DNA from 3 places in the Psychrobacillus sp. FSL H8-0483 genome. Region 2 is predicted to be linked to each of the others. Evidence: riboswitches for the same ligand, from Rfam matches in the RefSeq annotation. Region 2 holds a riboswitch; each other region holds the start of a gene.
The links. Region 2 has a riboswitch for S-adenosylmethionine ahead of MHB48_RS14815 (methionine ABC transporter ATP-binding protein). Riboswitches for the same ligand answer to the same signal wherever they lie in the genome.
Positions count from the first base shown of each region.

Region 1: it holds a riboswitch for S-adenosylmethionine, as region 2 does, so the genes downstream of both, mtnW (2,3-diketo-5-methylthiopentyl-1-phosphate enolase) here and MHB48_RS14815 (methionine ABC transporter ATP-binding protein) in region 2, are expected to answer to the same signal.
Region 3: it holds a riboswitch for S-adenosylmethionine, as region 2 does, so the genes downstream of both, metA (homoserine O-succinyltransferase) here and MHB48_RS14815 (methionine ABC transporter ATP-binding protein) in region 2, are expected to answer to the same signal.

Region 1 covers NZ_CP152052.1:4,067,312-4,077,797, reverse strand. Annotated here, with positions in the region: gene MHB48_RS20070 (amino acid ABC transporter ATP-binding protein) at 8-742, shown strand; gene MHB48_RS20065 (GNAT family N-acetyltransferase) at 807-1,523, shown strand; gene MHB48_RS20060 (heme oxygenase) at 1,572-1,910, opposite strand; gene MHB48_RS20055 (TraB/GumN family protein) at 2,330-3,496, shown strand; gene tatA (twin-arginine translocase TatA/TatE family subunit) at 3,846-4,049, opposite strand; gene tatC (twin-arginine translocase subunit TatC) at 4,147-4,902, opposite strand; gene MHB48_RS20040 (hypothetical protein) at 5,116-5,292, shown strand; gene MHB48_RS20035 (cupin domain-containing protein) at 5,356-5,889, opposite strand; gene MHB48_RS20030 (methylthioribulose 1-phosphate dehydratase) at 5,905-6,522, opposite strand; gene MHB48_RS20025 (2-hydroxy-3-keto-5-methylthiopentenyl-1-phosphate phosphatase) at 6,519-7,184, opposite strand; gene mtnW (2,3-diketo-5-methylthiopentyl-1-phosphate enolase) at 7,190-8,404, opposite strand; SAM riboswitch class I at 8,555-8,660, opposite strand; SAM riboswitch class I at 8,834-8,989, shown strand; gene mtnK (S-methyl-5-thioribose kinase) at 9,064-10,254, shown strand; gene mtnA (S-methyl-5-thioribose-1-phosphate isomerase) at 10,251-10,486, shown strand, end outside.
Region 2 covers NZ_CP152052.1:3,062,015-3,072,500, reverse strand. Annotated here, with positions in the region: gene MHB48_RS14840 (acyl-CoA dehydrogenase family protein) at 1-505, shown strand, start outside; gene MHB48_RS14835 (arsenate reductase family protein) at 1,045-1,407, shown strand; gene gcvH (glycine cleavage system protein GcvH) at 1,740-2,117, shown strand; gene MHB48_RS14825 (hypothetical protein) at 2,196-2,546, shown strand; gene MHB48_RS14820 (thioredoxin family protein) at 2,558-2,878, shown strand; SAM riboswitch class I at 2,914-3,018, shown strand; gene MHB48_RS14815 (methionine ABC transporter ATP-binding protein) at 3,107-4,132, shown strand; gene MHB48_RS14810 (methionine ABC transporter permease) at 4,125-4,793, shown strand; gene MHB48_RS14805 (MetQ/NlpA family ABC transporter substrate-binding protein) at 4,856-5,659, shown strand; gene sufC (Fe-S cluster assembly ATPase SufC) at 6,353-7,132, shown strand; gene sufD (Fe-S cluster assembly protein SufD) at 7,151-8,458, shown strand; gene MHB48_RS14790 (cysteine desulfurase) at 8,458-9,690, shown strand; gene sufU (Fe-S cluster assembly sulfur transfer protein SufU) at 9,680-10,114, shown strand; gene sufB (Fe-S cluster assembly protein SufB) at 10,136-10,486, shown strand, end outside.
Region 3 covers NZ_CP152052.1:1,790,358-1,800,843, forward strand. Annotated here, with positions in the region: gene MHB48_RS08410 (ATP-binding cassette domain-containing protein) at 1-1,143, opposite strand, end outside; gene msrA (peptide-methionine (S)-S-oxide reductase MsrA) at 1,485-2,003, opposite strand; gene MHB48_RS08420 (LCP family protein) at 2,122-3,063, shown strand; gene MHB48_RS08425 (AI-2E family transporter) at 3,135-4,328, shown strand; gene MHB48_RS08430 (sporulation protein) at 4,334-4,729, shown strand; gene MHB48_RS08435 (hypothetical protein) at 4,826-5,053, shown strand; gene MHB48_RS08440 (RAxF-45 family protein) at 5,124-5,258, shown strand; gene abc-f (ABC-F type ribosomal protection protein) at 5,372-7,240, shown strand; gene MHB48_RS08450 (5'-3'-deoxyribonucleotidase) at 7,237-7,776, shown strand; SAM riboswitch class I at 8,309-8,417, shown strand; gene metA (homoserine O-succinyltransferase) at 8,498-9,406, shown strand; gene MHB48_RS08460 (alpha/beta hydrolase) at 9,817-10,461, shown strand.

The DNA of each region.
Region 1 (10,486 bases), 1.0 Mb from region 2:
TAAACAAATGGAAAAAGTAATCGATATACAACATTTAAGCAAATCCTTTGGTAATCATGAAGTGTTAAAAGACATTGATTTCTCTGTGAATAAAGGAGAAGTTGTTTGCATCATTGGTTCCTCTGGATCTGGTAAATCCACTCTTCTTCGTTGCGTTAATCTTTTAGAAAAACCAAGTGGTGGTCAAATCATTTATAATGGAGAAAATATTCTAGATAACATGCACGATATTCATGCTTATCGAACTAAGCTAGGGATGGTTTTTCAGCAATTTAACCTGTTTAATAATCATAATGTCCTAAGTAATTGTGTCGTGGGACAAGTAAAAGTATTGAAACGTTCCAAAGAAGAAGCGGAAAAAATAGCATTAAAGTATTTAAAAGTAGTTGGAATGGATCAATACGTGAACGCGAGACCAACTCAATTATCTGGTGGTCAGAAACAGCGTGTAGCGATTGCTCGAGCACTCTCGATGGAACCAGATGTCATGTTGTTTGATGAACCAACTTCCGCACTTGATCCAGAAATGGTAGGAGAAGTTCTAAAAGTGATGAAAGAACTAGCAGCATCAGGACTTACAATGTTAATCGTCACACATGAAATGGAGTTTGCGAAAGAGGTTTCAGATCGTGTGGTATTTATGGATAAAGGCGTAATTGCAGAAGAAGGTCCCCCAAACCAAATCTTTAATAATCCGACGCAAGAACGAACGAGAGAATTTTTAAAACGCACGTTAAGATAACGTAAAATATTTTGATGGTCGTATTATCTCACGCATTGGATACAGGAAAAGAGGAGATACTTAGGTGAATCTTTTTAGTCTGATAAAAAAAGACCGAGAGTACTGGCTTGTTGATCAAGTAAAAGGTGTCAAGAAGAACAACGAAGATTACTTAATCGCTTTTACAACTCTTTTAGATGAATGGAATGCAGAAAAGGTAGGGTACTTGTCCTTATTAATGGACGAAGAAAACGAAGACTGGCTCTTAAAACGTGGGTTTAATAAAGTTTCTTCTATTGTAGAGTATACAAGAAATTTAGAGGAGACATTTAACCCTTCTATGGAAATTAAGGTAGATGCACTCTCAGAAAGTCATTTAAGTGATTCAGCCTTCGCAGAATTATATGAATCTTGTAGAAGTGGTTCCGCCAACAAAAATAAACTATTTTCTATTGACCAAATTATGGAGTCCTTCGTAAATGAACTTGGTCCTAAATGGCGTGAGCATTGTTATATATTTTCGAATGGTAAACAAGCTCTAGGTATTAGTATTCCGCATATAGAAGAGGGAACAAGAGATGAAGGAAGACTCTTTTATTTTGGTGTAGTTCCAGAACAGCGAGGAAAGGGTTATGGAACTGTGTTTCATTTACTTTCATTAGAAATAATGAAGCGTTTTGGAGCAAAATCTTATGTGGGAAGTACCGATGAAAATAACCAACATATGATTCGTATTTTTGAAACGAATGGATGTACGTTGCGAGATAAAAAAGGAATTTATCGTATCAATCGAAAACAATAAAAAAGTGGATGGCTCAGAAAACGAGTCATCCACTTTTGTGTATTTAAATTATTTAGCTGGGATCGCTTCAATGGAAGCAGCGACTTTCGAAATAATTAATTGGCTTCCTAAGATTGGAGACTCCTCTGCAGATTCAGCAGAACCTGGTTCTGGGCGTTTATGAGCTTGTTTAAAAATGTCACTGTCTTTCCACGCTTGGAAGTTTTCTTCATTATCCCAATACATATTCACATTCATTTCATCATATTCCGTAAGACCTACTGTAATTGCTACTTCTACCTTAATAAAACCTTCCATTTCTTGAAGAGGACTTGGCTTTGTAAAGGCTGGTGCCATTCTTTCCGCAAAACCTAATTTAGTTTTAATGCGATTCGTTACAATAATCATTGGTCATTCTCCTCTGTAAGATTTATTTGTTAATGTTAGTATACCATCTTCCATTCACCATGAGTCACTATAATGGTAGCTATGTTCCTGTTCTGCACTTCTTTAGAAATAGGTTGTACCCCATTTTTATCAATGCTTGTAGTTGATTCATCTGCTAAAATAATCGAAGTACGATTGCGGTACGTTGACGCTCCTCTCTGATAATTGATCACGAAGTCACAGAGTTCTACTGAAGGAAAAAATATACCTATTTCTAGTTTTCTAAGAAATTATTTAATTTCACTATTTTTGGTTGTTTTTTAATAGAACTTAATTGAATTTTATCGTCAAGTACTTCATTATTAACAATAGACAGTCTTTTAGTAATCAATGAATATAGGATTACGTAAAAGAAATACATTCTATGAAGGAAGTAGTTTATGTCGGAAGAAAATATTACTCGCATATATTTAGATGGCAAGGAAATTATTTTAATTGGAACGGCTCACGTTTCCAGACAAAGTGCAGACCAAGTAAAAGAAGTAATTGAAAGAGAAAATCCAGATTCGGTTTGTATAGAATTAGATGAACAAAGATATCAGTCTATAATGGATAACAATAAGTGGAAAGAGACGGACATCTTTAAAGTAATTAAAGAAAAGAAAGCCACCCTATTGTTGATGAATCTAGCTATATCTTCGTTCCAAAATCGAATGGCAAAACAGTTTGATATTAAGCCAGGACAGGAAATGATTCAAGGGATTGCAAGTGCGAAAGAGGTTGGAGCAGAAATAGTCCTAGCGGATCGAAATATCCAAGTAACGTTCTCTCGTATTTGGCATAATCTTGGTTGGATAGGTAAATCACAATTACTTACTTCTGTTTTCTTTAGTATTTTCAGCAAAGATACTATTTCGGAAGAAGAACTAGAGAAGATGAAGACACAAGATACATTGAATGCTGTACTTGCCGAATTTACGGCATCCTTTCCAAAGCTAAAAACACCTTTAATTGATGAGCGCGATCAATACTTGGCTCAAAAAATTAAAGACGCACCAGGAGAAAAGGTAGTGGCAGTATTAGGTGCAGCCCATGTTCCAGGCATTACAGTAGAAATTCATAAAGAGCAAGATTTAGAAAAACTTTCTGCTGTACCCCCAAAGTCGATTGTGCCGAAAATAATTGGTTGGTCTCTTCCTGTGTTAATTGTTGTATTAATGATATTTACATTTTTCGCTAATCCCTCGGCAGGATTGGACCAAGCAATTAGTTGGATTTTATGGACAGGTACGATGGCAGCGATTGGAGCAGCAGTTGCATTAGGTCATCCACTAGCTATCTTGTCAGCCTTCATCGCAGCACCAATTACGGCTTTACATCCTATTTTGGCGTCTGGTTGGGTATCAGGGCTAGTACAGGCCTTTATGAAACGACCGACGATAGCAGATTTTGAAACGTTGTCAGAAGACGTATTCACTATTAAAGGTTTTTGGAAAAACAAAGTGACTCGTGTATTACTAGTAGTAGTTTTAACCAACTTATTTGGATCCCTAGGTACTTTTATAGGTGGTGCAGATGTTATTCGAGTATTCTTTAAGAACTTTTAATTATGGTCCCCCCTTCCATTGGAAGGAGGGATTTTTTAGATAGAAGGCAATTGAAATTTTAGAGATGCAATGGATTGACAAAGTTAATTAATAAGGAGTTGCTAGTTTGTTATTATCAACCAATTCTGCAGAATGACCGTGGCAAGATACGCAGCCTCATAAAAAATAAATAAGCATTTATCAATTTCATCCCTACTACTATTTATTCACCAGAGTTTTGTAGCAAAGTCGTACATCCATTTTGCTACTGCATCTCCGTTACGACCTTGACAATAAGTACTCTCTAGTCAACAAACATGTTTTAGAAACAAAAAAACCAGCTATTGTTTAAAATAGCTGGTTTAAGACATTATATTTTCTTTTTAGAATCTGCTTCTTTATTATCTAATTTAAATTCATCTGCTACTTCATCTACAATATCTTTCGTAGAATTTCTGAATTCTTTTAGTGTTTGTCCAGCTGCTTTACCTAACTGTGGTAGTTTAGATGGTCCGAAAACGATTAAAGCAATGATTAAGATAATGATTAAACCTGGTACGCCGATGTTTGGCATAGGAAGTTCCTCCTCTAAGTTGTTTTCTATATAAGTCAAGTGGCGAGAGTTCATGAGTAGTTTACTATTTTATTATAACACGAATAAAAAGCAAAATTTATTCTTCAAAATTTTCTTGCTGAAGTGCTTGTTTTGCTTGCTGTTTTTTATAAGACCAACTAGAAACGAGTATGCTTATTTCAAACAACAGTAGTAATGGTACTACGATGATAAAGTCTGAGATAAAGTCTGGAGGTGTAATAGAAACTCCAACAATTACTAGTATAAAGTAGGAAATCTTTCTCATCTTACGTAATCTATCCGGTGTGACAATTCCTAGTTTTGTTAAAAAAAGAATGATAACAGGTAATTCGAAAACGATACCTACAGGAATAATTAAATTAAACATAAACGTAAAGTATTGTTGCATACCGTAAGTTTCTAAAGCACCAATAGAATCATTAATGTTGGACATAAAGTTCAACATTAAAGGAAATAAGATAAAGTAACTAAAACTGATACCAGCTAAAAATAATAGAAAAGAAATAGGGATAAAATAAATCGTACCTTTTGCTTCTTTATCTAATAAACCTGGTTTCACAAATAACCATAATTGGTACATTGCAATTGGTAAAGTAATTAATATAGCTAACACTAAAGCACATTTAACATAAATCATCAGTCCATCTGTGTAGCCAAAGACATTCCACTCGACATGGGCAGCTGTAGGTTGTTGTTTTAAGAAGGTTAATGTTTTTGGAGCCATCCAAAACCCTAAAGCAAGGGATAGGATAAAAGTTGATGCTACTATAATGAGCCTTTTTCGAAGCTCGGTTAAATGTTCGACGAGCGTCAATTCCGGTTCTTGTGCCATTTTGTTTACCACCCCATCTAATCAAACAAAGTGAAAGAAAATAAATATGTCTTTCTTGTATTGTTTTTGTAATCCCATACATCCTATCTTATGAGACATAGGATGTGAAACAGAAATGTTGTATTGTATTACCTACACATTATACTCTTTCCAATGAATTTGTAAATAAAAGTAGTTTATATTTACTTATTTAAACTATAGTATATTATCAATTTGAATCTAATAAATGTCTTTAAAATGCGGGAAGCTGAAAACGTATTTGTTGTCGGTGCAACTGCATTTCCACATAATAGTTGCTACAATCCTACTGGTACAGTCGGAGCGCTAACTTACCGTGCAGCAGAGGGTATTCAAGCTTATTTAAAACAAGGTGGATTACTTGTTAAATAATTTATAAAAAACTCCTTACAAGCTTGTAGAAAGCATGTAAGGAGTTTTTGGTTTTTTATAGATTTAGCTTTGAGCAACTTCATCTTGATAAACTGGTACCCAACCTTCAGTAGTTACAAAGATTCGAACTGCAACAACTTTACGATCTTCCGCAAGCGTGAAGTAATGCGTAATGTTTTCTGGTACTGATATTAAGTCTCCTGGTGATAAATGTACTTCAAAGAAGTTTTCGTCTTTTCCTTGGATAATAAAAACTCCATGGCCACTAACGATATACCGAACTTCATCATCTGTATGAAGATGTTTGCGCTCGAAGTTTTTCAATAATTCATCTAAGTTAGGGTTAGAATCAGATAAAGAAATTAAATCTGCTGCTTCATAGCCACGACGCTCTGAAATGTCATCAATCTCTGTTTTGAAAGCATTTAGAATTTCTTCTTTTTCTACATCGCTAAGGTCGAATTTTTCGCGAAGATGTCCTGGTAATTTTTCGATTTCCCAATGCTCATAAATAACTTCTTGTTTCTCTAAAAATGCTGCAACCTCGTTTTGTGCTTCAATTGTTTCGTTCGTTCCTTGAATTTTAATGATAGCCATTTTATTCTTCCTTTCTTATTTTGATTTTAGTTGATGTAATGTCAATTGATACTGAAATAAAAACTCACAAGCTTCTAGTAGTTTTTTGGCCTCGAATGCATCACTACCCCAAACAGTAATACCGTGGTTACGAATTAAAACCGCACCTTTCTCAGCGAGTATATGAGACTTAAATTCTTCGGCAAGACTAGGAATGTGCGCATGGTTTGGAATGATAGGAATGGAGAGTATATCATCTTCCTCCCACAGTCCAAAAGCTTTAATGAGTTCTTGGCCACGGCAGTCGATTTTCCCGTTATCACCGTATAATTCAGAGATGACGTTATTTGCAACTGTATGGACATGGAGGCTACATCTAGCGGATGTCTTAGAATAGATAGCGCAGTGCAATAATGTTTCTGCTGATGGCTTTAAATCCGTTTTTTCAACGGGATTTCCACTTGCGTTTACGAGTAAAAAGTCTTCTGGGGTTCTCTTCTTCTTATCTTTTCCGCTAGCTGTGACTAGAAATTCTATTGGATTGTCGTGCACTTTTATAGCCAAATTTCCGCTAGTTCCCATAAACCAGTCCCGAGAAGCTAGTTCATCTTTTATGTCTGCTAACTCTTCCCATTTACTTTGGAGTGTGGTCATATTTCTACACCTAACTTTGCGTCAATAATATTCATGACATCTCGGAAATTTTCGAAAGGTTCATAAGGGATATTCAATTCCTCACACTTAGTAATGAGATAGTCTCTTGCTATAACGAGATCTGCCATTTTGGCAGCTTCTAAATCTGTTATCGAGTCTCCAATTACAACACTTACCGCATCATTATCTTGGAGTTGGCGAATGATGGAGGGCTTACAGCACCCGCAGCCTTGGCTGGTACATTGTTCATCACATCCATGTGGAAACTCGATTTGTATTGTCTCTCCTGAAAAATTGGATGCATTACAATAAACATCCGAAAATGGACCGAACTCTTTAAGCATCGGTTCTACAAAGAAATCAATACCACCACTAACGATATATAGTGGTAGGTTGTGTTTTCTCGTATATGAAACAAATTCAGCAAATCCTTCGCGAATCTGTGCTTGCTCTAACAAATAGGAAACGATTTGATCCTTTAAAGAAGCGGGTAACAGAGCAAACATTTCTGCTACACCTTCACGGATAGATTGCTTTTGTCCTAAAATATTCTCTTTGATCGGCAAGTATTCGGGAGGAGCGAATTTTTTCATGATAGAGATAATATTGTCTTGATTTGTAATAGTGCCATCAAAATCACAAAAGATGACTAGCTTGCTCATAATGCTTACCCCCACAGTTCCATTGCTTTTTTTAATTCACTATATTGTTTTGCAGCTTCTGAAAGAGGAATTCCGTCAAGCACAGCCGATACAGCTTGCCTAAAAGCGAGTCCTCCACCAGTAGCACCTGCAGGATGGCCATGTACGCCTCCACCAGCATTAATAATGCTATCGATTCCATAGTCCTCGATTAATAGCGGAACTAAGCCAGGATGAATACCTGCAGAAGGTACTGGAAAGCTTCGTTTTATTGCACTTACTTTCGTCAATTCTTCACCAAGCGAGAGTGCTGCTGTTTTTTCTAGTGCAACGCTTCCATAAGGTGAAGGGAATAATGAAAAATCTGCTCCTGCATAACGTGTTAATTTTCCAAGTAGTAGTGGAGTAGCAACCCCGTAAAATGGGGAAGATGTGAACGCACCGCTATAAGCGGGATGAGCCATAAACGGTAATTGGATATTCGGGTCTTCCACTAGTTCTTGAAGTACATCAAGGCCATATGCATGGACGTTAAATAAAAGAGCATCTGCTCCAAGTTCTTTTGCTTTTTGTGCTTTTGCTTTTAATCCGGATGTTCGTCCAGATAAGTTAACGGCATAGAGCGTTCGGTGTCCGGTTTCTTCATACACTTGATGCAATACTTCTTGAGCAGTTGTGACACGTTTCTCAAAAGGAGTAAGCGGATTGTCAAAAAGAATTTCATCATCTTTTACGAGATCAACTCCTCCGAGCGCTTGGTGTCGAAGTTGTTCTGCTAAGTAATTAATATCTCGACCAATTACTCCTTTGAATATACTCATGATGAGGGGGCGACCATATACCCCTAGTAGCTCACGGATACTATCAATACCGAATCTTGGTCCTGGAAAGTTAGTCAAAAGCTCTGGAGAAAATTCTAAATCTAAAAGCTTCACTTCACCATCGAGCGATAGTTTGCCAAAAACAGTTGTTAAAATGGCTGGTAAATCTGCCGAGAAATTAGCACTAGGATATTCTATTTTTATTTCCGCTTTGATTTGGTCTGGTTTCAGCGGATGGTGAACATATTCAAATTCTGTAATCGAAACAACATTTCCTTTATGCTGTTTTAATTGTTCCTGTTCAAGTAATGGTAAGTCCGTCCAGGATCCAACTGTTAAACCAAGTGCGATACCCTCTGCTTTTTTTTCAAAAGATCCGGGCTTACCGTACACCTGATAAAGAGAGGTTACACTACTCATTATTCATCACAATCCTTTTAGATAAAATCAACTTCACCTTGGCGCAAGGGCTTTTGCTAAGCTCGTCGCAGTTGCGGATAAGCTGGCGCCTTTCGCTTTTCTCGAAATAAAAAACCTCTTCAAAAAAGAAGAGGTTAAAGGTTTAACGACTTCTTATTTCCCAGTCAATGGACTGCAAGAATTAGCACCGTGTCTAGTAACTAGACCGGTTGCCGGGTATCATAGGGCTCGTCCCTCCACCTGCTCTAAATAAGAAAAATTTATTCAATTGAGATTAGTTTTGTCAAATTAATAATGATTATTTCATGCAACAGAAAGATTGTCAATATAATTTTTAGAATGTTTTTTTTATTGAAATAAATTATTGACAACTCTTTTTCTAATATGCTAGGATTCATTTCAAATAGCATAAATTTGTAAGTAATAGCACTCTTATCAAGAGCAGGCAGAGGGTAATGGCCCGATGAAGCCCAGCAACCGACCGTAATACCGTTGTGAAACGGGGCGCTTTTCGCGCCGAGATGTATATTCTCGTAAGGCACGGTGCTAATTCCATCAGAAAGGTAACTTTCTGAAAGATAAGAGGCGAGAAGTCTCTTATTCTACGCCTCTTTCTTTTGAAAGAGGCTTTTTATTTTGTAAATGAAAGGTAGAGAAGAATGATGATAACTACAAAAAAACAATATGAATCATTAACAGAAGAGCGTGCAATTTTATATGCGAAAGAACTGAATTTCTTTCCAAAGGAAGCGGAATTAAATTGTCGCGAAATTGGTGATGGTAACCTAAATTATGTGTTTCACATAAAGGAATGTAATGGAGAGAAAAGTCTCATTATCAAACAGGCTTTACCATATGCAAAAGTGATTGGAGAAAGCTGGCCACTAACGTTAAAACGTGCCGTAATTGAAGCTAATGCATTAAAAAAACACGGTGAATTTGCGACTGGATTGGTTCCGACTGTATACGCGAGCGACGAGGAACTTGCAATTACGGTTATGGAGGATTTATCCCATTTAAAAATTGCACGCGAAGGATTAATTCATTATGAATCTTATCCGAAGCTATCAAAGGATATTGGGGAGTATCTTGCTCAAACCCTTTTCCATACATCTGATCTTGCATTACACCCGTTTGAAAAAAAACGACTAGTGTCTGAGTTTTCTAATCCAGAGCTATGTAAAATTACAGAAGATCTTATTTTCACGGATCCATTTTTTGATCACGATACAAATGACTATGAACTTTCGTTGAGAGAAGAAGTGGAAGCTATTTGGAATAATGGGCCATTAAAACTGGAAGTCGCGAAATTGAAAAAAAGTTTCTTGACGGAAGCGGAAGCATTACTTCATGGAGATTTGCATACAGGAAGTATCTTTGCTAGCGAAACAGAAACGAAAGTGATAGACCCAGAGTTTGCTTTTTATGGACCTATGGGATTCGATGTTGGATTATTTTTAGCAAATATGATGGTGCAATCCATTACAAGAGAAGCGGAAGAGCGAATTGTGATTCTCGATCATATCGAACAAACGTGGGAAGTGTTTTCATCCAACTTTTCTACACTATGGAAATCAAAAGGTATTGAATCCTATAAAGATACTGAGGGATTTGAAGAGTACGTATTGGATAAAATTTTCACCGATACACTAGGTTTTGCTGGTTGTGAATTAATTCGGCGTACAATCGGGTTAGCACATGTGAAGGATTTGGATGGGATTGCAGATGACGAAAAACGAATCCTTTTCAAAAAACAGGCTTTACTAATAGGGGAAGCACTCATATTAAAACGCAATGAAATTAAATCTATTCATGCAGTAATTGCATTACTGGAGGAGTTACACAAATGAGTATTCCGTTATCGATAGAGTGGACCAATAAGAAACTTAGAATTATAAATCAGCAGAAATTACCTCTTGAAGTGGACTATTTAACACTAGAAACAATAGAAGATGTGTACGATGCAATTGTTACTTTAAAAGTACGAGGGGCTCCTGCTATTGGTATTACAGCTGCATATGGCTTAGCTAGAGCTGCTCAGCATTACGAAACAAATACATTAGAAGAGTTCTATCAGCATTT
Region 2 (10,486 bases):
ATTACCACTGCTTCAAAAAGCGCAAAGCTTACAAGAAGAGCTATTAATGATGATGCCAGAGGAAGTTGGAGACGAGGCATTAGCTCAAGAGAAAGTATTAGTAGCGAATGCGAAGAAGATTGGTATTTTAGCTGCTGGCCTTGCTGCACAACGTTTTGGTACGAAATTAGAAGCAGAACAAGAAGTACTTGTGAATATTGCAAACATCGCCAACAACTTATTCGCAATGGAATCTGCCGTTCTTCGTACAGAAAAAGCAATTGGCCGTAGTGGTGAAGAAAAAGCAAACCAAAAACTTCTTTATACACAAATTTTCTGCCAAGAAGCTTTTGATGACATCGAAAAAGCAGCAAAAGAAACGTTAATTGCATCTGCGGATGGCGATAATTTACGCATCATGCTTTCTGCTCTTCGTAAACTAACACGCAATACACCTTATAACTTGATTCAGAAAAAGCGTGAAGCATCTGTTAATCTAATCGACGCTGAAAAATACATCGTTTAATCTAGAAGAGCCGATTCTATATGAATCGGCTTTTTGTTTTAAGATGGGGCTGTCCCTAAAGTCATATCGTGACTGAGAGATGGTCCCTTTTCCAATGTATTGATTTCCGTTCCAGACGGACGCTTTCCGCGGGCATGGCTTCAGTCTCCTCAGGCCAACACGATGTTGGTCACGAAGGCGTTGCCACACGAGGTGGCGTTCTTAGCCTTCGTTCCTTTGTTCGCTCCTGCGGGGCCTTCAGCGCACGCTATTCCCGCTGGAGTCGCCGTCTTTCACTACAATCAATTGCCTACAAAAATTAGTAGTTTTAATAAAAAGTATACAAAAAACAGGTGTAGGAAAAGACTCTAAAGATAGAAAAAATAGATAGCATTCATCTTTTAAAACAGCAACAGAGCTCCCAACTCGTGCAGGAACTCGTGTGCTCCTACGCAAAGCTCGTCGCAGAAGACCATGTGCTCCTGCGCAAGCTCGTCGCAGACAACCACTGCTTTTGGCAGTGGTTGTGTGCTATGATAAAGGAAAAAAGGTGAGATTTTATGACAATTCAATTTTTTGGATATCCAAAGTGTAGTACATGTAATATGGCTAGTAAATTGTTAAGAGACAGTGGAGTAGAGTTTGTTTATCACCATATAGTAGAAGATCCTCCTTCTAAAGAACTTTTAAAGGAAATGCTTGATACAAGTAATGGCGATTTAAAGACATTTTTTAATACAAGTGGTATGAAATACCGTGAGCTTCAATTAAAGGACAAGCTTCCTACCATGTCGGAAGAAGAGCAACTGGCACTTCTTGCAACAGATGGAATGCTTATTAAACGTCCACTTGTTTTTGATGGAAAACAGCTTACGTTCGGTTTTAAGGAAGAGCATTTTACGAATAGTTGGATAAGCAAATAAAGCACCTTTCAGACTGTTGATAAACGCTCGCATTCTTCGTTGCTCCTGCGCAAAGCTCGTCGCAGTCAAAAGCGTTGCTCCTGCGCAAAGCTCGTCGCGGTCAAAGGCGTTGCTCCTGCGCCATTTCATTTGCTCGTCGTAGAAAAAGATTTGCAACCGTTGCGAAATGGATGTCGCGAACTTAGGTTGCCTTCCTAGACAAGAGTTTTCAAGATAGTCTAAGCTGAACCTTTAGAAATCAGACGTCTGACGCCTTAATACTACTTGTTTTTCCTAATAAAATATGTGACTATAATAAGTGGATGTATAACAATTTTGAGAGGGGTATATTTATGAGCGCACCTAAAGATTTAAAGTATTCAGCAGAGCATGAATGGGTAAAAACAGAAGGCGAGAACGTTCGCATCGGTATTACTCATTTTGCACAATCAGAACTAGGAGATATCGTGTTTGTAGAGCTTCCACAAGTGGGAGACGAGATTAAAGCAGGAGATCCTTTTGGAAGTGTAGAATCTGTAAAAACTGTTTCAGAACTTTATGCACCTATTAGTGGGAAAGTTGTGGAAGTTAATAGCGAATTAGAAGATAGCCCTGAATTTGTAAACGAGTCTCCATATGAAAATGCATGGATGATAGTAGTAGAGCCAACTGATGTAACTGAAGTGGATGCATTATTATCTTCAGAAAAATACGAAGAATTAATTTCATAGTAATAATGAAAACGCCGGTTAATTGTCGGCGTTTTTTTCATATAATGATTGAAAGACAGTAGTAGGGAGAGAAGCTAAATGGCTAATGTATTTAGTGAAAAAGTAATTCTCGTCGAAGGCAGATCAGATAAGCTACATCTTTTAACACTTCTGGATGAATCCCCAGAAATCATTTGTACAAATGGAACTATTTCTAATGTAAAGCTAGAGGAGATTCTGAATCCCTATGTAGGTTTACCAATTTATGCTTTTTTGGACTCAGATAAATCAGGTGAGCAAATTCGTTCGATTGTAAGAAAAGAATATCCTGAAGCAATTCATTTATACACGAATCCAATGTATTGCGAAGTCGCTAATACCCCTTTTAAAGTTTTGGCTTCCATATTGAAAAGTGTTAATATTAAAGTGAAAAAAGAATTTTTACTTTAGGATGATGCTTTGTGAATGAATGGACGCGAGAACAATGGGAGCAATATAAAAAAAAATCTCAGCTTTCTTTACTATATATTTATACACCTATGTGCGGTACTTGCCAGGTAGCAAGTAAAATGCTGCATGTCATAAATGAAATGGTTTCGTATCCATTAGGTCAAGCCAATATAAACTTTCTAGGTAACCTAGCTCAAGAATATGAAATTGAAAGTGTACCATGTCTTCTTATAGCGAAGAATGGGATTATTTATAGAAAAATATACGCTTTTCAATCTGTACCTTATTTGTTAGAAACAATAAAAAGTATTGACGACCAAGTAGTCGTATGATAATATACGATTTGTACTAAAATTTAATAGTGTCACTCTTATTAAGAGAGGTGGAGGGAAGTGCCCTACGAAGCCCGGCAACCGTCATGTAAATGAAATGGTGCCAAGTCACGCAAAGCGAATGCTTTGGGAAATGAGAGAATGGATGAGTGTTATTTAAATTGATAACCTACACCCCTTCTGCTCTTTTGCAGAAGGGGTTTTTTAATGAAAGGTGGTTAGATTTGCATGATTAGTTTAAAAGATGTTTCCAAAAAGTTTAATACGAAGCAAGGGACGATTGTTGCTGTTGATGATGTAAATCTTGACATTAAGCATGGCGAAATCTTTGGGATTATTGGATATAGTGGTGCTGGTAAAAGTACATTAATCCGATTGCTTAATGGCCTAGAGAAACCGACTTCGGGCCAAATAATCGTAAATGATAAAGAAATTACTTCCATTTCAGAAGATATGCTTCGCCAAGTAAGACAGAAAGTAAGTATGATTTTCCAGCATTTTAACCTTTTATGGTCTAGAACAGTTGCTGAAAATATTGCATTTCCACTAGAAATTGCAGGTGTCCCAAAAGAACAGAGAACAGCTCGAGTGAAGGAATTGATCGAGCTTGTTGGACTGGAAGGAAGAGGAGATTATTATCCTTCCCAATTGTCAGGTGGACAAAAACAACGAGTAGGGATTGCCCGTGCATTAGCAAACCGTCCGGAAGTATTACTCTGTGATGAGGCAACCTCTGCACTTGATCCTGAAACAACGGATGCTATTTTGGATCTGTTAGTCAGCATTAATGAGAAGCTAGGCTTAACGATTGTATTGATCACGCACGAAATGCAAGTCATTCAAAAGATTTGTAATCGAGTGGCAGTAATGGAAGGTGGGCATGTTGTGGAAGAGGGCGACGTGTTAGAAGTTTTCCAAAACCCACAACAACCAATAACGAAAAGATTTGTTACCCAAGTTTCGGAATCTACACAAACAATTCAAACGATACAAAACCTAGTGGATTTATATCCAAATGGCAAGTTAATCAAACTCACTTTTGTGGGAGAGCAAACAGAGCAGCCAATACTTTCTAGGCTGATCAAACAATTCGAACTAGAAGTCAATATTGTGCAAGGGAATATTTCGCACACAAAAAGCGGTGCGTTTGGCACGCTAATTCTCCAAATAGATGGAGATGCTTTAGCAGTCGATGAAGCGATTCGATTTATTCATGAACAGAAAGTAAGTACAGAGGTGATCAACAATGATTAATACGCTTTTTCCGAATGTTGATTGGCCTAGGATGTGGGAAGCAGCACTTGAAACACTTTATATGACCGGAGTATCAACAATCTTAACAGCTGTCTTTGGTCTCGCACTTGGATTGCTATTATTTTTAACAAGTCCACATCAAGCATGGGCGAATAAAATGGCAAACTGGTTAACAGGAGCAATTGTAAATATATTCCGCTCTATCCCTTTTATTATATTAATCATTTTACTTATACCATTAACGAAGTTGTTGGTGGGAACAATGCGTGGTCCGAATGCAGCATTTCCTGCACTTGTCATAGGGGCAGCACCATTTTATGCACGTATGGTGTTAATAGCTTTAAGGGAAATTGATAAAGGCGTTTTAGAAGCCGCAAAATCAATGGGGGCTAAAACGTCTACGATTATATGGAAGGTTTTATTGCCAGAATCAATGCCAGCATTAGTGTCTGGGATAACAGTTACTTGTGTTTCACTTGTTGGATACACTGCGATGGCAGGAATTATAGGTGCTGGTGGTTTGGGAACTTTGGCTTTCCTAGATGGGTTTCAAAGAAGTAGAGAAGACGTTACATTAGTCGCAACCATACTAATTTTAATTATTGTATTTATTATTCAATGGATTGGCGATGCGATTACATCCAAAATAGACAAGCGTTAATAGGTGTTTGCGAGTTTACTCGATCAAATATAAATTGGGGAAATATAAAGGAGAGAATGAAAATGAAAAAGTTTTTAGCTGGGGCATTATTATCAGTAAGTGCATTAACTCTTGCAGCTTGTGGAAATGAAGAAAGCGGCGAATTAGTAGTTGGAGCTTCTAACGTTCCACACGCAGAAATATTAGAACAAGTAAAACCTATTTTAGAAGAGCAAGGCATTGAACTTAAAATTGAAACTTACCAAGACTATGTATTACCAAACAAAGATTTGGAATCTGGAGACCTAGATGCTAACTTTTTTCAACATATTCCTTATTTAGAGGGCCAAATTAAAGACAATGGGTATGATTTTGTAAATGCAGGTGGAATTCACATTGAGCCAATCGGTGTTTACTCGAAAAAATACAAGTCATTAGAAGAGTTACCTGAAGGGGCTACAATTATTATGAGTAACTCTGTTGCTGACCATGGGCGTGTTTTATCTTTATTAGAAGCTAAAGGATTAATTAAACTTGCGGAGGGTATAGATAAAACAGCAGCTGAAGTAAAAGACGTTGTAGAAAATAAGAAAAATCTAAAATTTGATGCCAACTATGAACCAGCATTACTTGTTCAGCTTTATGAAAATGAAGAAGGCGATGCAGTTCTTATTAACTCTAATTTCGCAATTGACGCTGGAATCAACCCATTAGAAGAATCAATCGCATTAGAAGATAAAGAATCACCATATGTAAATATTGTTGCTGTACGAGCTGAAGATAAAGACAAAAAAGAAATCAAAGCTTTAGTTGACGCATTACACTCGAAAGAAATTCAAGATTTTATTATTACTGAGTGGAACGGTTCTGTAGTACCAGTTAACTAATATTATAGATAGAGGGAAAGCAAGCATTGAAAAATGCTTGCTTTTTTATATGGATATATTTTTCAATTACGAATTTTACCTATTTAGGAGTTTATAGTGCACTTGCGATTATTGTTGATAAATTTTCAAAAGAAAAATAAATGTTTATAATGGAATGACATGGGTATGTACTATAGTGTAAGTGTTAAAAATCGAAAGGACTGATTCATTATCAATTCAGAGGAGTTACCTTACACAGAACAAATGGACCACGCATTCAGAGGAGTACATGGATTTGGGTACGACGAATTACGAAACAGCCAAGCATTACGCTTAAAAGTTGAAAAGCGTCGACAAAAAGATTACGAGAAGAGTATTCAAATGGTTGCAAAAATTGATGCGCAAGCTTACCGAGGCTAAAATAATAAAGGAAGATCCATGAAGACAAATTTCTTCATGGATTTTTTCTGTTAACACTGTGTTCATAGTGAAATCGATTCTCAATTAGATTACTCTTATTGAAAATGTAAGATATTACTACTCTTTGAGTAATGTAAGATGAAAAATCAGTAGAAATCATAACTATGAATGTTTTTTATTATAAATGGTAAAGTTTTTCAAAAGATTTGCAAGGGAATACAGTTTGGGTTAAGATTAGAATGATAATAAATTAGAATGGTTATACATTCATAGTTACTTAATGGAGGTTATTAAATGTCGACTTTAGTTATTAAGGATTTACACGTTTCAATCGACGGTAAAGAGATTCTAAAAGGTGTAAATCTAACAATTAATACAAATGAAATTCACGCAGTTATGGGTCCAAATGGTACTGGTAAATCTACTTTAGCATCTGCTATTATGGGTCATCCTAAATATGAAGTAACATCTGGTTCTGTTGAACTTGATGGGGAAGATGTATTAGCTATGGAAGTAGACGAGCGCGCACAAGCTGGTTTATTTTTAGCTATGCAATATCCAAGCGAAATTACTGGAGTAACAAATGCAGACTTCTTACGTTCAGCGATCAACTCCCGTCGTGAAGAAGGAGATGAAATTTCATTAATGAAGTTCATCCGTGAGTTAGACAGTAAAATGGAGTTCTTAGAAATGGATCTTGACATGGCGCAACGTTATTTAAATGAAGGCTTCTCTGGCGGAGAGAAAAAGCGTAACGAAATTCTTCAATTAATGATGCTAAAACCAAAGTTCGCTATCTTAGATGAAATCGATTCTGGTTTAGATATCGATGCACTTAAAGTAGTTTCTAAAGGTATCAACGAAATGCGTGGAGAAGGATTTGGAAGTCTAGTAATCACTCACTACCAACGCCTTCTTAACTACATCACTCCAGACCATGTACATGTAATGATGCAAGGTCGCGTTGTTAAATCTGGTGGTCCTGAGCTTGCTCAAAAATTAGAAGCGCAAGGATATGACTGGATTAAAGAAGAGTTAGGAATTGAAGACGAGACAGTTGGACAAGAAGCATAAGAAAGGGGACGAATCAGCATGACGGTTGAAACGAAATTGGCATTAACCGAGCAGGATATCCGCTCCTTTTCAGAAGGCCACCAAGAGCCAAGCTGGATGACGGATCTTCGTCTAAAAGCACTAGGTGAATTTGAGACGCTTCCAATGCCAACACCAGATAAAACAAAAATTACAAATTGGAATTTTACTGAATTTCCAACGCATACTGTAGAAAGCAATGTTTTCGCATCTTTAGATGAACTTCCTGAAGAAGTGAAGGCACTTGTAAATGCAGAAGAACAAAAAAATATTTATATTCAACATAACAACACAGCGGCATTTCTTTCTTTATCGGAAGATTTACAAGCAAAAGGTGTTATTTTAACAGATATTTATACGGCTATCCGTGAGCATAGTGATCTTGTTCAAAAATATTTTATGACAGATGGCGTTAAAGTCCGTGAGCACAAATTGACAGCACTTCATGCTGCACTTCTTAACGGTGGCGTATTTGTATATGTACCGAAAAATGTAGTAGTAGAAGAGCCAATTCAAGTTATATATTTACACGACAATGCTACAGCATCTTTATTCAATCACACATTACTTGTGGCGGATGATAATAGTGCAGTTACGTATGTGGAAAACTATTTATCAACAGTAGAAAAAGCAAACGGCCTAGCAAATATCGTTTCCGAAGTAATTGTAAAAGATAATGCAAAAGTTACATTTGGAACAGTAGATGTACTAGCGGAAGGTTTCACTACGTATGTAAATCGTCGTGGGGTAACTAGCCGTGATGCAGTGCTTGAATGGGCACTTGGCATGATGAATGACAGCGATACAATTTCTGAAAATGTGACACATTTAGTTGGGGACAATTCAGAAGGTCATGTAAAAATGGTTGTTGTAGGTCGTGGAAAACAAAAACAAAACTTTACAACGAAAGTTATTCATTGGGGTAAACATACAGAAGGGCAAATCTTGAAGCACGGTGTGATGAAAGATGAAGCTTCTTCTATCTTCAATGGTGTGGGTAAAATCGAATTCGGTGCAACTAAATCAAATGCAGAGCAAGAGTCACGTGTACTAATGTTAAGTGAAAAAGCACGTGGGGATGCAAATCCGATTTTATTAATTGACGAAGATGATGTAACAGCAGGTCATGCAGCTTCTGTTGGCCGAGTAGATCCACTTCAGTTGTACTATTTAATGAGCCGTGGGATTTCAAAACACGAAGCAGAGCGTCTGGTTATTCATGGATTCCTTGCTCCTGTAGTTAATGAATTACCGATCGAAGGCGTGAAGAAACAGCTGACGGAGGTTATTGAAAGGAAAGTTCGCTAATGCTCAATATTAAAGAGATTCGAAGCTATTTTCCGATATTAAATCAAGAAGTTAATGGTCATCCACTTGTTTATTTAGATAGTGGAGCTACTTCTCAAAAGCCTATTCAAGTAATTGAAGCGATGAAAAAATACTATGAATTTGATAATTCAAATGTTCACCGTGGTGTTCACACATTAGGCAATCGTGCGACTGAAAACTATGAGGGAGCACGTGAGAAGGTTCGTAAATTTATAAATGCTAAATCTATAGAGGAAATTATCTTTACACGCGGGACAACTACTGCCATCAATACAGTTGCAAAAAGCTATGGCCTTGCAAATGTAACAGAAGGCGATGAAATTGTTATTACGTATATGGAGCATCATTCGAACATCATTCCTTGGCAACAACTTGCGAAAGAAACGGGTGCCATCCTTAAATATATTGATTTAGAAGAAGATGGGACAATTTCTTTGGAAAAAGTCCGTGCAACCATTACGAATAATACAAAGATAGTATCTGTTGTTTACGTTTCCAATGTATTAGGTACGATGAATCCAATTCAAGAAATTACACAAATAGCGCACGAACATGGTGCAGTTATGGTGGTAGACGGTGCACAAGCTTCGCCGCACATCAAACTGGATGTTCAAAGACTTGATTGTGATTTCCTTGCTTTTTCAGGACATAAAATGTGTGGACCTACTGGTATCGGCGTTCTTTATGGAAAGAAAGAGTTACTGGAAGTAATGGAGCCGATCGAATTTGGTGGGGAAATGATTGACTTTGTAGGTTTATATGAATCTACATGGAAAGAACTACCTTGGAAATTTGAAGCTGGTACACCTATAATTGCAGGTGCAATAGGTTTAGGAGCAGCAATTGATTTCCTAGAAGAAATCGGTCTTGATGCTATTGAAAAACATGAGCATGAGCTTGCTGCTTATGCGATGGAAAAAATGTCTACAATTGAAGGCTTAACGATTTATGGACCACAAGATCCGTCGCAAAGAGCTGGAATTGTAACATTTAATTTAGATGAAGTGCATCCGCACGATGTAGCAACTGTCCTGGATATGAGTGGTATTGCTGTTCGTGCAGGACATCATTGTGCTCAACCATTGATGAAATGGTTAGAAGTATCCGCAACTGCAAGAGCAAGTTTTTATCTGTACAATTCAGAAGAAGATATTGACCGACTAGTTGCTGGCTTACGCACTGCAAAGGAGTATTTCGGAGATGGCTTCTAATAATTTAGATCAACTATATCGACAAGTAATTATGGATCACTATAAAAATCCTCGTAATAAAGGCAGTATAGAGGATGGAGCTTTAACAATTGATATGAATAACCCAACTTGTGGGGACCGCATACATTTAACACTTCAAGTGGAAGATGGCGTAGTCCAAAACGCTAAGTTTGACGGGGAAGGTTGTTCCATTTCTATGTCTTCTGCATCGATGATGACGCAAGCGATAAAAGGGAAGAACATTGAGGAAGCACTTCAGCTTTCTACCATCTTTTCAGATATGATGCTTGGTAAAGAATACGATGATTCTATTGATCTTGGGGATATTGAAGCATTAAACGGTGTTTCTAAATTCCCTGCACGTATTAAGTGTGCAACACTTGCGTGGAAGGCGATGGAAAAAGGCGTTTCAGAAAAGAAATAAAATGAGAACGGAGGAAATACGATGGCAAAAAAAATGCCTGAAATTGGCGATTATAAATATGGCTTCCACGATAAAGACGTATCCATTTTCCGTTCAAAACGTGGTTTAACGAAAGATATCGTTGAAGAAATCTCACGTATGAAAAATGAACCACAATGGATGTTAGATTATCGTTTAAAAGCTTTAGAAATTTTCTACTCAAAACCAATGCCACAATGGGGTGGAGATTTAGGGTCATTGAATTTTGATGAAATTACGTATTACGTGAAACCATCAGAACAAACAGAAAAATCATGGGATGAAGTACCAGAGGAAATCAAAGCAACATTTGATAAACTGGGAATTCCAGAAGCTGAACAAAAATACCTTGCA
Region 3 (10,486 bases), 1.3 Mb from region 2:
AGTTGTTACACCCCAACGAATGGAGCCTTCTTGTGGTTCCTCTTCTTCTGCAAGTATACGAAGTAAAGCAGATTTTGCTAGTTCATCTCCAAGAAGGATAATTTTATCATCTTTGTTCAGAGTGAAGTTCATTTTAGAGAAAAGCTTTTCTCCTTCAAATGTATAGCCTAAATCTTGCGCTTGAAATACGTCATTCCCGATTTCACGTTTCATCGAGAAATTAACATATGGGTATTTGCGTGATGAAGGACGAATATCATCTAACTCGATTTTATCTAACATTTTTTTACGAGACGTTGCTTGCTTAGATTTAGAGGCGTTAGCACTAAATCGAGCAATAAACGCTTGTAGCTCTTTAATTTTTTCTTCTTTTTTACTGTTTTGATCAGAAGCCAGTTTTAAGGCAAGCTGACTTGATTCATACCAGAAATCATAGTTTCCAACATATACTTGGATTTTACTAAAGTCTAAGTCCGCAATATGTGTACATACTTTGTTTAAGAAATGACGGTCATGGGAAACAACGATGACAGTGTTTTCAAAGTTGATAAGGAAATCTTCTAACCATTGAATAGCTTTGATGTCTAAATGGTTGGTAGGCTCATCTAGTAAAAGTACATCAGGTTTTCCAAATAATGCTTGTGATAATAATACTTTTACTTTTTCAGAACCAGTTAACTCAGCCATTTTCTTTTGATGCATGCTATCAGGGATACCTAATCCTTGTAAAAGAATCGCTGCTTCTGATTCTGCTTCCCAACCATTTAGGTCCGCAAATTCACCCTCTAGTTCAGCTGCACGCATTCCATCTTCATCGGAGAAATCCTCTTTCATGTAGATAGCATTTTTTTCATTCATTACTTCATATAAACGTTTATGACCCATCATAACTGTTTCTAAAACTGTATATTCTTCATATTCGAAGTGATTTTGTTTTAGAATGGCTAAACGCTCATCTGGATTCATAATAACATTGCCTTCTTGTGGCTCAATTTCTCCAGACAAAATTTTAATAAACGTTGATTTTCCTGCACCATTTGCACCGATTAATCCATAACAGTTACCCGATGTAAACTTTATATTTACGTCTTCAAATAATTTACGATCACCAAATCGAAGACTTACATTACTTACTGCAATCATGCTAGTACCTCCTAAAATTCACAATGGTCTTATTATAGCACGAAACTAGTGGATCTTGGTATTTTGAATACATAATAAAACAAGTTTTTTATGAATTATTTTATTTTGAATAGTCAATAATATTTTTAAGGCAAAAAAATAATAAGAAGGCGCTGTTAAACTACATGGTTTTTATTAGGTAGAATCCGCTTGCCTTCCGCGAGCGAACCGACAAGCCTTTTCGGCTGATCTTGCGTGTTTTCTACCGCAAATTATATCCAAATAACGTATCAAAAAGAATAACAACGCAAATAAAAAAAGAGCTAGCAACAATGAGCTAGCTAAATAATTTTGCCTCTCACCTAATTCCAGTGTTTTTCGATGAATTCATCGCGACCGGATTGTTCTCGGTCCTCTTTATAATGAGTTGGGCTCTTCTTATAAAAGTCTTGATGGTAATCTTCTGCTTCGTAAAACGTTTTCGCTTCTCTAATTTCAGTGACAATTGGCTTAGAGAACTTTCCACTAGCAGCTAATTGTTCTTTAGATTGTTCCGCTTGCTTACGTTGTTCTTCTGAATGCGCAAATATTGCTGAGCGGTAGCTTTCTCCGCGGTCTTGAAATTGACCACCTGCGTCGGTTGGATCAATTTGCTGCCAAAAAATTTCGAGAAGCTGTTCATAAGAAAATATAGTAGGGTCAAATTGAATTTCTACTACTTCCAGATGTCCAGAATCTCCTTTTTTTACGTCTTCATATGTTGGGTTTTCTAAATGTCCACCCATATAGCCTGAAGTTATTTTATGTATGCCATCCCAAGAGTCGAAAGGCTTTACCATACACCAGAAACAGCCGCCGGCAAATGTCGCTTTACCTATCATTGTCATTCCTCCTAATATAGTAAAATGTATTTTACCATTACTTCAAGAGATGTACAAAATTCTGAAACCAATTAAGAGAAAATGCGTTATTATAAGATTATAAGGGAGAGATTACAAAATGGATCAGGAACAAGTAAGACCATCGAGAAGATCACGTAAAAGAAGATTGAGATTAGGGAGAGTTCTAGTGTTAGTCCTTGTCCTAATCGTTTTAATTAGCGGAACTTATTCCGTTATTCAATACTCTGCTGGATATAAATTGACCAACAATGAGAAAGATCTACCCATAGAATTTGAAGGGGCACAATTACAAGAAGGAGAACGAGAAAATATATTAGTTCTCGGTGTAGATTCTAGGGGTGAAGAAAAATCACGAACAGACACCATGATGCTTGTTTCATGGGATAAAAAAGAAAATGATGTAAAAATTATATCGTTTATGAGGGATATATATGCCGATATTCCTGAGTATCAATCATATAAACTAAATACAGCCTATTATCTGGGTGGAGTTCAATTATTAGCTGATACGATTAATGGGATGTTCGATCTACCAATTCATCACTATGCTCTAATCGATTTCAAAAGTTTCGAATCGTTAGTTGATATTATTGCACCAGAAGGTATTCCCATTAATGTAGAGAAGGATATGTCGGAGAAAATTGGTGTTTCATTGACAAAGGGTCAACAAAACTTATCTGGTAAAGAACTACTAGGTTATGCTCGATTTCGTTCGGATGCTGAGGGAGATTTTGGAAGGGTAGAAAGGCAACAAGTTGTCATGGAGGCCTTAAAGGATGAGCTGCTTTCTATACAAAACTTATCCAAGACGCCAAAATTTTTAGGAGCTGCGGAAGGATATATTGAAACGGACTATTCGAGAGCAGATAAAGTAAAACGTATTCTCGATGCAGGCATAAGTGGGAAGTTAGAAATGGAGAAATTGACCATTCCTGTTGAGGGTACATATTCCTTCAAAAGTTATACGCACGCTGGTTCAGTCATTGAAATAGATAAAGAGAAAAATAAAGCAGCAATAACTAACTTTTTACAAAAATAATAATGCTTTAAAATTGCTAATCTTTTTATTCGTTCGTAAAATAATAGTATAGGAAAGGAAGTTTGATAATAGTGGAGCCAGAAAAACCTTCTTTTTTTTCAACAAGGTACATAAAATTTTTAGGTGGACGTAATACCGTTTTTACATTAGTGCTTCTATTGTTAATCGGACTTGTCATAATGATATATGATGAAATTTCGTTCATTTTCGTTCCTTTAACTGTATTTTTAGGTAACGTTATATTGCCCATTATTTTAGCAGTAATAGCATACTATTTATTACGACCTTTATTACGTTTGTTAGAACGAATTAAAATACCTCGTATTTGGGGTATATTAATTATCTTTTTAGCATTAATAGGGTTAGTAACCTTGCTTGTATTTTTAGTATTTCCATTTTTAAAGGCACAGTCTTTGAAGTTAGTGGAAGAATTACCAGGCAATTTGATGGTGTTATTAGATAAGTTGGATGGATTCCTACGAACATCCTTTTTCCGGGATTTTTATTTGCAAATTGAAAGTGATGTTAACTCCATCTTAAAAGAGTTACCAACAGAAATCGGCCAGTTTTTACAAAGTACACTTACAGGATTAGCAACAGGTATTTCTTCTATTGTTGGTGTATTAACAGGTTTTGTATTAGCAATTGTTACCGTACCATTTATCGTCTTTTACTTATTAAAGGATGGAGAAAAATTACCCAACTATGTAATGAAATTATTTCCTCCCCGTATGCGAGAAGATTTGCGATCTGTGTTTACTAATATTGATAGACAAATTAGCTCGTACATACAAGGACAGATTTTAGTATCCATGTGTATCGGTTTTATGATATTTATTGGATTCTCTATTATTGGGATGGATTATGCTATGTTACTTGGTGTAATTGCTATGGTAACAAGTGTTGTTCCTTATTTAGGTCCGGTGATTGCGATTACACCAGCCTTAATTATTGCGCTAGTTTCTTCGCCATTTATGCTATTTAAATTAGCCATAGTTTGGACCGTTGTACAATTAGTAGAAGGGAAGTTTATTTCCCCTCAAATTATGGGTAGATCTCTACATGTTCATCCCATTACCATAATATTTGTGTTAATTACTGCAGGTGCACTATTTGGAGTTCCAGGTGTGATTTTAGGAATACCAGGGTATGCAATATTAAAAGTTTTTGTAAGCCACTTTTATACATTATTTAAAAAGCGTTATAATAAGTATGAACCAGTTGTTGAAAATCGATATGAGTATACAAATCACAAGGTGGATTGAGAGTAATGGCAAAGAAGTTTGAATCTTCCATAGAAGTACAAACGATAAAAATTGATACGGTAGTTGATCATCCATATATTGAACACGGTATTAACCTTTCTGGGACAATATATATTGATGGTGTACACGACGACGAATCAATAGATAATATTAAATTAGAAGTTTTTAAACTAATTAATGGGGAAGATTCCAAGATCGTATCCAAGCATTCGATTGAACTAGTCGGAGCAGCGGCTTCTAAAGATATGCAAATGATTCCTTTTGAAATCATGCCGGATGAAAGATGGATACCAGACGGTACTGATGAAGTAACAAAGTTAATCTTAAGAACAACTGTTTTATTTGAAAATGGCTTTGAATACAATGATGAAGACGAAATTTACTTCGACATTGAAGAATAATCGTTCCAAAAAAACTCCAACAAATTATTGTTGGAGTTTTTTTATGTTTATTTTAAAAAAAGAAGAGCAATCTAATGAAAAATGAGGAGTGAAGATATGAAGAAAAAAATTGTTGTCGTACTTATAGTTTTATCGTTGCTCATTCTCTCTGCATGTGGATCTATTAGGAATTCTAATGAGCCTCCCACCCCTGAAACTCAAATAGATAACCAAGAAAAAAATTTACCTAACACAGGAAATGAAGAAGTAAATAAGGAAAATGATATAGGAATTCCTGATACTGGAAATTCTATCAACGATCCAACCATCGAAAAATCTAAATAAAAAATCGATTGAATTGTTTGAATTATTGTGATAAGGTATTATTACCAATTAGAACGGAGGTGAGGAAAGAATGAAAAAGGCTGTATGTGCACATGGATTTATATTGGAATTTTTATCCATATCTTGTGCGATTACTCATGAAATTGCTAACAACGGGACTAGTCTGTCCATTTTTAGTCAACTAAATGAGCAACAACACAGCTGATAAGTCATTCTTTCTGAACCATTTTTTAATGGAGAAGGCTGCTTATATGAGCAGTCTTTTTCTATGCAGAAAAATGCTTCCAGCTATACCAGAGATGAGAGGAAGCGAACGTTATGATATGTACAATACAAGAAATTAGTAAAATGCTCGGAGGAAATACGATTTTTGAAAACTTATCTTTATCTATTAAAACAGGAGATAAATTAGGAGTCGTTGGACGAAACGGTAGTGGGAAAACAACCTTATTTAAGCTTATTGCAGGAATCGAAAAACCAGATGCAGGAACCATTTATTTTAAAAAAGGTACTAAAATTGGTTATTTAGCACAAATCCCTACTTTTTCAGAGGAAGTAACGGGCTTGGATTTATTAAATAGTGCATTTGACGAGTTAATAGCTTTACAAGCTCAAATGCAAGTACTTGAAAATAAATTAGCAAGTGCGAAGCCTGATGACATGGAAAAGTTACTTCAACTATACGGAGATATTCAAGAGGAATTTACAAATCGAAATGGTTATTCGATGGATTCTGAAATTGAAAAGGTTATACAAGGACTTCAATTATCCAACTTTGTTCATCAATCCTTTTCAAATTTAAGTGGTGGGGAACAGACAAAAATAATGCTTGGAAAATTATTGTTAACAAAGCCTGATTTACTATTGCTAGATGAACCTACGAATCATTTAGATTTATTTGCAGTGGAATGGTTAGAGCAATATTTAATTGCATATGATGGAACGGTAGTTCTCATCTCGCATGATCGCTATTTTTTGGATCAAGTCATTTCAAAAGTGGCGGACATAGAGGAAGGCGAGCTTTCGCTTTATCATGGTAATTACTCTTACTTTATGATGGAAAAAGAAGCAAGGCTAATGCGAGAGTTTCAAGACTATGAGGAACAACAAAAAAAGATTAAGAAAATGAAAGAAGCCATTAAACGGTTAAGAATATGGGCAAATGAAGCGGTTCCACCTAATCCAGGTCTTCACAGACAGGCACGCAACATGGAACGTGCGCTGGAACGGATGGAAAAAGTAAGAAAGCCTCTAATAGATCCTAAAAAAATGAATTTATCCTTTGAAGCTGCTCCGAGAAGTGGCAAAGAGGTAGTGGTTATGGAAGAAGCGGGTAAATCATTCGGTGAGAAAATGCTACTGCAACATGCAAATTTACATGTGTACTGGAAAGACCGTCTCGCTATTGTCGGACGCAACGGAACTGGAAAGTCGACAATCTTAAATATATTACGTGGGGAATTACCAATTGACGCAGGTATTGCACGACTAGGAAGTAATGTTCGTGTAGGATTTTTGTCCCAGCACTTTGAAATCTCAAATCCTAAAGCTCGACTAATCGACGTATTTCGAAGTGAGGTAAATGTGTTCGAAGGTGATGCTCGTCACATTCTAGCAAAGTTCATGTTTTATGGACCAGATGTTTTTAAACGGGTAGGGGATTTAAGTGGAGGAGAACGAATGCGTCTTCGTCTCGCGCAGCTCATGCACCAAGATATTAACCTTTTGATGTTAGATGAGCCAACCAATCATTTAGATATTGATTCCCGTGAAGTTTTAGAAGATGCATTAGATGACTTTCAAGGCACCATACTAGCTGTTTCACATGATCGATATTTTTTAAACAAATTGTTCCCGAGAACAGCTTGGTTAGATCAGGGACAGCTCACAACCTTTGAAGGACCGTACGAATGGGCTCGTGCAAAATGGGATGCGTTACAGTTAAAACAAGTGGAAGTGAAAGAGGTAGTACTAAAGAAAAAAGAGAAACCTGTTAAGCATAAAACAAAGCAAGATGAATCACTTGAAAACAAAATCGCGCAACTAGAGGTAGAAATCAAGCTTCTGACAGAACAAATACAATCGGAAAATGATTGGGAACAATATGAACAGTTAGTTACAACTAAAAACGAACAAGAACAACAATTAGAAGCATTAGTTGAACAATGGATGGAGAATGAAGAATGAAACGAATTGCAATCGATATGGATGAAGTGATTTCTGCATTTAGCTCAAAATGTTTACAGTTATTTAACGCTGAATATCAAACAGAATATACACCACAGCATTTACAAGGGAAGTTACTCGTGGAACTTGATCCTCGATTTGAAAGCAAGGTAAATTGTTATTTAGCCCAAGAATCTTTTTTTCTTGAGCTAGAGGTGATGGAGGGAAGCCAAGAAACCATCAGGAAATTGATGGAGCAATACGATGTTTTTATCGTTACAGCTGCAATGGAATTTCCGGCTTCTCTAGCACCAAAATACAAGTGGCTGAAAAAGCACTTTCCCTTCCTGAATGAAAAGAATTTTGTTTTCTGTGGTGATAAAAGCATTATTTTAGCTGATTATTTAATTGATGACACTCCAAGTAATTTAGATACATTTACTGGAAAAAGAATTCTGTATACTGCTCCACATAATATATCGGAAACGAAATACAACCGACTAAACAATTGGGAGGAAATTGAGGAATATTTTTTATCAGAACTTGTAGTCAATTAGGAAAAGCAGAAAACTTCAAACGATATCCCTTTCTAGTAGAGAAATTCTATAGAAAGGGATTTTTTATTAAAATGAGTTAATTTCATAAATAAGGAATAAAGTATAGTTGAATTCCCGCTCGCTATAGGCGGAGCTTTCCGCGGGGTGAGCGATAACTCATCACCACGGCTCACGCGTCGTTCGTGATGGCTTGGATTAAAAGTATATACACTCGTACTTCCGAATAAAGAAGCTTTAAAAGAAGTTAAATCAAAATAATGTGGAAGTGAATGAACTGGAACAGTCATTTACTACAATAGATCCAAGTGGAAATGGTATTGTTTTTGAACTACTTTCATAAGTACAAGAGCGAGCTATCACTTAAAACAATGGAAATTAACACATGAAAATAATAGAGATAAAAGAAAGACCTTTCTAGTAGAATATCTGTTAGAGAATTCTTTTTCTTCGTTTTGATTATTTTTAATTGTTGAAATATTATGTTTAGTGTGCTAATATTTACTAGATTAATAAACCAGTACATAAACTAATACTCTTATCAAGAGAAGCTGAGGGATATGGCCCTGTGAAGCTTCAGCAACCTCTGACTTAGTCAGAAAGGTGCTACCTCCTACAAGATTTTTTGTCTTGAAAGATAAGAACTGAGTGCGATTCATTTACCCTCTTTTCTTATCCTTGAGAAAAGAGGTTTTTTATTATTTAAATCAAAGGAGAGAATGTTATGCCAATTAATATTCCAAAACGATTACCAGCTGCTGAATTACTGAAAGAGGAAAAAATATTTATCATGGATGAGGACCGTGCTTTTGGGCAAGACATTCGTCCGCTTAATATTATCATTTTGAACTTAATGCCCGAAAAAGAAAAAACAGAATTACAACTTTTAAGGTTACTAGGTAATACACCGTTACAAGTGAATGTAACATTCATGAACACTGCCACTCATGAATCGAAAAACGTGAGTAAAACACATTTAGACACATTTTATACAACCTTCGAACAAATAAAGCATCGAAAGTATGACGGATTGATCATTACAGGAGCCCCAATAGAGCAATTAGAATTTGAGCAGGTAAATTATTGGAATGAAATAACAGAAATAATGGATTGGTCGAAAACCAATGTCACTTCTGTATTACATATTTGTTGGGGAGCACAAGCTGCTTTATATCATCATTATGGTATTGATAAATTTGAATTACCAAAGAAATGTTCTGGTGTGTTTAGTCACCGTTTGTCTGATCCAACCGTCCAATTAGTTCGTGGATTTAATGACCATTTCTATGTGCCACACTCACGTTATACATCCGTTTCTTTTGAGAAAATTAAAGCTGATCCTCGTCTTAATCTCCTTTCGATTTCTGACGACGCCGGCGTATTCCTCATTATTTCAAACGATGAGAAGCATATTATGATTACCGGTCACTTAGAATATGACGCCACAACACTGGCAGAAGAATATGTACGTGATGTGAATAAAGGAATAGAAATAGATTTACCGGTTAACTATTTCCCTCAAAATGATCCGACACAGCAACCTTCGAATTCATGGCGCTCGCACACGCACTTATTATTTTCGAATTGGTTGAACTATTATGTATACCAAGCAACACCATATGAGTGGGAATAATGATGAATGGGGCTATCCGATGTAGGGTAGCTCTTTTTCATTTGTGTGAAATCTGATAATGGTCTCGATTTTATTTGAATTGGTTGCGGGTTTATGGTATTAGTCTCGATTACGGGTGAATTGGTCTCATTAAGCCATTTAATGTAAAAAGTTCAAATGTGTTTATAGTGTAATAGGTTTATTGCTGGAAGAATAATCCTAAATGAGACAAGTGATGCACTTAACGAGACAAACTTAAGTATGAACGCGACAAAACAAGAGGCCAAGACGACAAACCCCACCGCGAAGACGACAATAGAGGTTGCCAGTTGGTCAAGTTTGTCAGCAGTAAAGTTTGTAAGACAAATGATTAGTTAGGTAAATGAACAAAATGCTATGATTAGTTGAATTTAAAAGAAGGGAAGATATATATGAACACAACATTTACTTATATTCATAGTGCACCACAAACGACCGATGAAAATAAAAAATATCCTGCACTATTTTTAATCCATGGCATGGGTAGCAATGAAAATGATTTAGTAGGACTTGTATCGAGTTTAAAAGAGGAATGTCATATTTTTAGTATTCGTGGGCCAATTAGCCAGCCACCTGGATATGCATTTTTTACAATTGAAGGGTTTGGTAAACCACATCCTACGGTTTTTGATCAAGTTATCAAAGATCTTCAAACATTTATCCAAGAGGCAATAGAAGAATATTCAGTAGATAGGGAGCAAGTGTATCTACTTGGTTTTAGCCAAGGAGCAATATTATCTCAAACTTTAGCTCTTGTAATGGGTAAACAAATAAAAGGAATAGTTGCACTAAGTGGATATATTCCAGCCTTTGTAAAGAAAGAGTATGTAAGACAACCCGTTGATCAATTGAATGCATTTATTTCACATGGTGAATTAGATAATATCCTACCATTTGAATGGGGAGTTGCAAGTAAAGACTATTTCACCGAACAGGGAGCGAATGTTACATTTAAAAGCTATCCAATAGCACATGGTGTAGCAGCAGAAAATACCAGAGACTTATTAGCATTTTTAAACGAGAACATAGGTGAATAAAAGGATATATCACCCCTTATGACGA